Regions from separate parts of the Variovorax sp. ISS6 genome, predicted to be linked through region 2. Evidence: riboswitches for the same ligand, from Rfam matches in the RefSeq annotation. Region 2 holds a riboswitch; the other holds the start of a gene.
What was found. A riboswitch is a leader RNA that binds a small molecule or an ion and turns the genes downstream of it on or off. The one in region 2 is predicted to bind manganese.

Region 1: linked by a shared signal. The riboswitch ahead of AC1HIL_RS33200 (TMEM165/GDT1 family protein) and the one ahead of AC1HIL_RS03770 (TMEM165/GDT1 family protein) in region 2 are both predicted to bind manganese.

The regions. Positions count from the first base shown of each region.
Region 1 covers NZ_JAWRZC010000002.1:328,469-331,867, forward strand. The annotation lists gene AC1HIL_RS33190 (alpha/beta hydrolase) at 1-312, shown strand, start outside; gene AC1HIL_RS33195 (tripartite tricarboxylate transporter substrate-binding protein) at 389-1,378, shown strand; gene AC1HIL_RS33200 (TMEM165/GDT1 family protein) at 1,397-1,969, opposite strand; yybP-ykoY riboswitch at 1,980-2,150, opposite strand; gene AC1HIL_RS33205 (indolepyruvate ferredoxin oxidoreductase family protein) at 2,246-3,399, opposite strand, start outside.
Region 2 covers NZ_JAWRZC010000001.1:825,570-828,968, forward strand. The annotation lists gene metX (homoserine O-succinyltransferase MetX) at 1-957, opposite strand, end outside; gene AC1HIL_RS03770 (TMEM165/GDT1 family protein) at 1,114-1,677, opposite strand; yybP-ykoY riboswitch at 1,768-1,875, opposite strand; gene AC1HIL_RS03775 (RNA recognition motif domain-containing protein) at 2,142-2,672, shown strand; gene AC1HIL_RS03780 (SDR family oxidoreductase) at 2,743-3,399, opposite strand, start outside.

The sequences.
Region 1 (3,399 bases), on a different contig from region 2:
ATCGACGTGCCGGTGGTCACCATCCACACGCTGGGCGACGTCTACGTGCCGTTCAGCATGGAGCAGATCTACAAGCGCCGCGCCGATGCGCTGGGCACCTCGAAGTGGCTCGTGCAGCGCGCGATCCGCGGCATCAGCCACTGCGACTTCACGACCGAGGAACAGACCCAGGCCTTCGACGCGATGACGAACTGGGAGCAGAACGGCGTGAAGCCGGCCGGCGACGAGGTGCTCGATGCCGCGACCGTGGCGCGCGCCGACTACGGCTGCAAGTTCTCCTCGGCCAGCCGCGGCGGCTGTCCCGCGCCCTGACGGCGCCGGCGCGGCCCGTCCCGTTCGCGGGGCGGCCGCACCGCCCTTCCCGTTTTCTTCGTTCGCACGTCCTGCCATGAAACAACCCACCCTCACCCGCCGTGCGCTGCACGCCCTGCTGCTGGCCGCCGGCCTCGCCGCCGCTCCCGCCTTCGCGCAGTCCGATGCCTTTCCGGTGCGGCCGATCCGCGTGCTGATCGGCTTCACCGCCGGCGGCTCGACCGACGTGCCCTTCCGCGTGCTGGCCGAGAACGCCTCGAAGATCCTCGGCCAGCCGGTGATCATCGAGAACAAGCCCGGCGCGGGCGGCGTGCTGCCAGCGCAAACCATGCAGGCCACCGCGCCCGACGGCTACACGCTCGCGCAGGTGCCGCTGCCGGTGTTCCGCCTGCCCTACACCACCAAGCTCAACTGGGACCCGGCCAACGACCTGAGCTACGTGATCGGCCTCGCCGGCTATTCGTTCGGCCTGGTGGTGCCCGCCGATTCGCCGATCAAGTCGATGCGCGAGTACCTCGCCTATGCCAAGGCCAACCCGGGCCGCCTGAGCTACGGCACGCCGGGCGCGCTCACCACGCTGCACCTGACGATGGAAGCGATCGCGATCCAGGCCGGCGTGGAGTTCAATCACGTGCCCTACAAGGGCAACTCCGAATCGCTGCAGGCGGTGCTCGGCGGCCACGTGATGTCGGTGGCCGACACGCCGGGCTGGGGCCCCTATGTCGACCAGGGCAAGCTGCGGCTGCTGTCGACCTGGGGCGAGCAGCGCTCGAAGAAGTATCCGAATGCGCCCACGCTCAAGGAGTCGGGCATCGACATGGTGCAGGCCTCGCCCTTCGGTCTGGTGCTGCCCAAGGGCGCGAACCCGAAGGTGGTCGCGATCCTGCACGACGCCTTCAAGAAGGCGATGGAGATGCCCAACTACCAGGAGTCGCTCGCCAAGTTCGACATGGAGACCTTCTACATGGACAGCGCGGCCTACAAGCAGTACGCGGTGCGCACCATGAAGACCGAAAAGGCCGTGATCGACAAGCTGGGCCTGGGCACGGCGGCCGCCGCGAAATAGGCGACCGCCCGCCGGGGCTCAGAACAGGTTGCCGACGTTGAACAGCGTCAGCAGCCCCAGCACGCCGAAGATGACGGCGGCCACGCCGTGCACCAGCCGCATCGAGACCTTGGCGGCGATCTTCTCGCCGAGGAAGACCGCGGGCGCATCGGCCAGCATCATGCCCAGCGTGGTGCCGATCACGACCTGCACCACGTCGGGATAGCGCGCGGCCAGCGCCACGGTCGCGATCTGCGTCTTGTCGCCCATCTCCGCGAGGAAGAAGGTGACGACCGTGGTGCCGAAGGCACCGAAGCGGCTCTTCGTCTTCGCGGCATCGTCGTCGATCTTGTCGGGGATCAGCATCCACGCGGCCATGGCCAGGAACGAGGCGCCGATCACCCAGCGCAGGATGTTCGGCCCCATGGCCTGGCCCACCCAGCCGCCGAGCGCGCCCGCTGCGGCATGGTTGACGACGGTGGCGGTGAAGATGCCCGCGACGATCTGCCAGGGTTTGCGAAAGGTCGCGGCCAGGATGATCGCGAGCAATTGGGTCTTGTCGCCCATTTCCCCGAGCGCGACCACGCCCGTGGATACGAGTAAGGCTTCCATGATGAAAAGAGAACTCCTGGGCCAGCGACGCGAAGACCACGCCACTTCCCGGCCCATACCGAGGTGACGTGGTCAAAGGTCTTGCCAGGCTCTGAAGCTGCTCGCGCCATGGCCGAAAGGCCAAGTGTGTTGACGCGGGCTCCTGCGTTGCGCAGGTCAGCTACTCCCCAATGACTGAGGGCGCGATCTTAGTCGTGGGCAGCGAATCGCCCGCGCCTTTTCGATGAATGTCCCCTTGTCGAGAGCGAGTTGCATTACCGCGACGGTTTCGAGGCGTCATGCGGCACGCGCCTGTTGCTCGCCGGCCAGCGCCAGTTCCCGCAACAGCGCTTGCCGCGTCGCAGCCGCCTTCTCGGCCTGCGCCTCGCGCACATGGCCGTATCCCCGGATCGACTGGGGCAGCGAGGCCAGCTTCGTCACGATGGGCAAGGTCTCGGCACGCAAGTCGGACAGGGCCACGCGCATGTCGTCTTCGTACTGCGCCAACAGCCGGCGGTCGAGTGTGCGTTCCGCCGCGTTGCGGAACGGATCGAGCCAACTTCCCCGGAGGCCGCGCATCCGCGCCATGCATTTCATCGCCAGCAGCACCCAGGGTCCCGCGTCGCCCTTGACGGGCTTGCCGCTGTGGACGTCCTTCCGCGCGAAGGGCCAGACCCCGAGGTGGAAGCGCAGCCGGATCGGGCCCTCGAACTCCTGCGCCAGTGCCGATCGAAAGTCGGGGTGCGTGAACAGGCGGGCGACCTCCCACTCGTCCTTGGTCGCCAGCAGCCGGTGGTAGTTGTGCGCCACGGCCCTGGCCAGGGCATCTCCCGCATGGAGCGCTGCTTCCAACCGACGCGCCTTCTCCACCAACGCCCTGTAGCGCTGCACATGCAGTTCGCCGCTGTGCGCGCGCAGGTGTTCGATGCGATGCGCGACGGTCTGGTCGAGTCCCCGGGTCTGCCGCGGCATGAAGGTGATGACCTGCGTCGGCTGTTCGGCCTTCAGGTGGCGCTCCACCGCCGGTCGGTCGTGGGCGACGCGTCGCCCCCAGAGGAACGCTTCCTTGTTCATGGCCACGGCCACGCCGTTGAGCTCGATGGCCCGCTCGATCGCGGCTCGTCCCAGGGGAACGAAGCCGCGCTGCCAGGCCAGGCCCAGCATGAACATGTTGATGCCGATCGGATCGCCGACCAGCGCGGTGGCCATGCGCTCGCCATCGATCAGCACGAGATCGGCCGTGCCCGCCGCGGCCTCGATGCGCTCGATCAGCATCTTCGGGTCGAGCTGCCAGTCGGGATTGCGCGCGAAGTCGCTGGTCGGCACGAGGCCGGTGCTCACCACCGCGCGGCCGCGACCGGCCGGCAGCCGTGTCAGCGATTCGTCCGAGGCCGCGACGACGAGGTCGCAACCGATCAATGCATCGGCTTCGCCCTCGGCGATGCGCGTGG
Region 2 (3,399 bases):
CAGGAACTTGGCGCTGGCGCGCGCGAACGCGGCCGTGAGGTTGCCGCCGTGTTCGCGCGCGGGGTCGAAGTAGTCGAGCGCGCGCGTGATCAGCAGGTAGGTGTTGGCGTCGAAGTACTCGCTGAACTTGTCGCCCTGGTAGCGCAGGTAGCTCTCGATCTGGAACTCGATCTCCTGCGTGGAGTAGCGATAGGCCGCGTCGTCGCCGCCGGACTCGCCTTCGACCGCGTTGCGCAGCAGGCGGCCGAACTTCGCGTTCATGACGTCGTCGCTGAGGTAGGTGATGTGGCCGATCATGCGGGCGATGCGCAGGCCGCGCTTGGGGATCACGCCGTGCTCGTAGAAGTGGCCGCCGTGGAAATCGGGGTCGGTCACGATGGCGCGGCGCGCCACCTCGTTGAAGGCGATGTTCTCGGCCGTGAGGTTGGGCGCGCTCGCGACCACCACCGCGTGGCGCACGCGCTCGGGGTACTGCAGCGTCCACGACAGCGCCTGCATGCCGCCGAGGCTGCCGCCCATCACCGCCGCGAGCGTGCGGATGCCGAGCGCGTCGAGCAGCGCGGCCTGGGCGTCGACCCAGTCCTCGACCGTGACCACCGGGAAGTCGGCGCCATAGACGCGGCCGGTCGCGGGGTTCACGTGCATCGGCCCGGTGGAGCCGAAGCAGGAGCCGAGGTTGTTGACGCCGATGACGAAGAAGCGGTCGGTGTCCAGCGGCTTGCCGGGCCCGACCATGTTGTCCCACCAGCCCGCGGAGCGGGCCTGGCCCTCGTAGACGCCCGCGACGTGGTGCGAGGCATTGAGGGCGTGGCACACGAGCACCGCATTGCTGCGCTCGGCATTGAGCGTGCCGTAGGTTTCGTAGGCGAGCGTGTAGCTGCCGATGGTCGCGCCGCTGCGCAGGGCCAGCGGGCCCGCGAACTGCATCGACTGGGGAGTGACGACCAACGAGGACATGAAATGAAAAACCCGGCCTCGCCAAAAACGAGCCGGGTCACGGCATCCGTCTTTAGCTGTATTTATCAAGCGCCCGCAAGCTGGAGCAAATCGGCGCGAGCGGCAGTATATCGCCGCGGGCCCGGGACGGCAGGCCCCGGGCTTTGGACGGCGGCGCTACCAGCCGATCAGCGCGACCACGCCCAGCACCAGGAAGATGACGGCCGAGATCGAGTGCACGAGCTTGATCGGCACCCGCTTGACGATGCGGTCGCCGAGCCAGACCACCGGCGCGTTGGCCAGCATCATCCCGAAGGTGGTGCCGACCACGACCCAGAAATAGGCCTCGGTGAAGCGCGCCGCGAGCATCACGGTGGCGATCTGCGTCTTGTCGCCCATCTCGGCGAGGAAGAAGGCGACCACCGTGGTGCCGAAGACGCCGAAGTGCGAGGAGCGCGGGGCATCGTCGTCGTCGAGCTTGTCGGGGATCAGCATCCAGATCGCCATCGCGATGAAGGAGCCGCCGAGGATCCAGCGCAGGATGTCGGGGCCGAGCCAGTGGGTGATCCAGTTGCCGACCGCGCCCGCGAGCGCATGGTTGATGACGGTGGCGGCGAAGATGCCCGCCACGATCGGCCAGGGTTTTCTGAAACGGGCTGCCAGCAGGAGGGCGAGCAACTGGGTCTTGTCGCCCATTTCGGCGAGCGCGACGACACCGGTCGCGACGAGAAAAGCTTCCATGAAAAAACGGTTCCTTGGCCGAAGGGACGCAATTGACCGTGCAACACCTTCGGCCAAATTTCCCGAAGTTGCACGGTCAATGGTCTCGCCAGGTGTTGTTCTTCACTGCCCGCGCCATGTCCTGTGTGGGGCAGGACAAGTCTGTTGACGCGGGCCCTTCTCGTAGACGGAAGGCGGCTACTCCCCAATGACGGACGAATTCTAACCCTTAAGTGTCAAAGGCCCGGTGCGGGGCTTGGTTAGTAAGCGTGCGCTAACTCCAATAGGCAAAATCCGTGCTACCGCAAGAAGCAAATTCCTGCTTGCATTTCTTGTATTTCACCCATAATGCACGAGCCTCCCTTTTCATTTCGGGCTGGAGGCACTGGGTGATCGGACAGTTTCGCGCGACTCGGCGGCTCTCGTTTGAGTGATGCTAATCGGGACTCCATCGCTTTTCTTGATGTGTTTATAGGAGTCCCTTGATGGGCAACAAACTGTACGTCGGCAACCTGCCTTACTCGGTGCGCGACGGTGATCTGGAGCAGGCATTCGGTCAGTTCGGTGCTGTGACCAGCGCCAAGGTCATGATGGAACGCGATACCGGCCGCTCGAAGGGCTTCGGCTTCGTCGAGATGGGCAGTGAAGCGGAAGCACAGGCCGCCATCAACGGCATGAACGGCCAACCCCTGGGCGGCCGCAGCGTGGTCGTCAACGAAGCCCGTCCGATGGAAGCACGTCCCCCGCGCAGCGGTGGTGGCGGTGGCTACGGCGGCGGCGGTGGTGGTTATGGCGGCGGTGGTGGCGGTGGCTACGGCGGCGGCGGTGGTGGCGGCTACGGCGGTGGTGGCGGCGGTCGCAGCGGCGGCGGTGGTGGCTACGGCGGCGGTGGCCGCAGTGGTGGCGGCGGCGGTGGTGGCGATGGCGGTTTCCGCAGCCCCTACGGCGCCGGCCCGCGTGGCGGCGGCGGCGGTGGTCGCGGCGGCTACGGTGGCGGCGGCAACAGCGGCTACTGATCGCTTTCCAACAAAGACAAAAGGCTCCTTCGGGAGCCTTTTTCGTTGCCGCGGCCGGCGCGGCCCGGGTTCAGCCTTCGCCGCGCCGCTTCTTCCGTCCGCGTCCCTGCACCGCGCGGTCGAGCAGCGCATTGGGCAGCATGCGCATGATCTTGGCGATCACGCCCATCTGCCAGGGAATCACGCGATAGCTGGCGCCGCTCTCGATCGCGCCCAGCGCCCGGTCGGCGAAGGCCTCGGGCTTCATCAGGAACGGCATGCCGTAGCGGTTGCCCTGCGTGAGCGGGGTGTCGATGTAGCCGGGCAGCAGGGTCACGACCTTGACGCCGCTGCCGTGCAGCTCGCCGCGCAGGCTCTCGCAGTAGGCGACCACGCCGGCCTTGCTCGCGCAGTAGGCGCCGTGCCCCGGCAGTCCGCGGATGGCCGCGACGCTCGCGATGCCGACCAGCCGCCCGCTGCCGCGCTGTCTCATCGCGCGCACGAACGGGTGAAAGGTGGCGGCCAGCCCGACGTTGTTGGTGGCGAAGGTCTGCGTCAGCACGTCGAGGTCCTCGCGCTCCGCGGTGTCGATGCCCACGCTGATGCCTGCATTGGCGATCACCACGTCGGGCACGCCCTGGCGCTCGATGCTGGCGACGCCGGCCGCCACGATGCTGTCGGTGCGCGCCACGTCGGCGCTGTAGATCAGGTAGCGGCCGCGGTCGAGGCCGCGCGCGGTGGCCCAGGC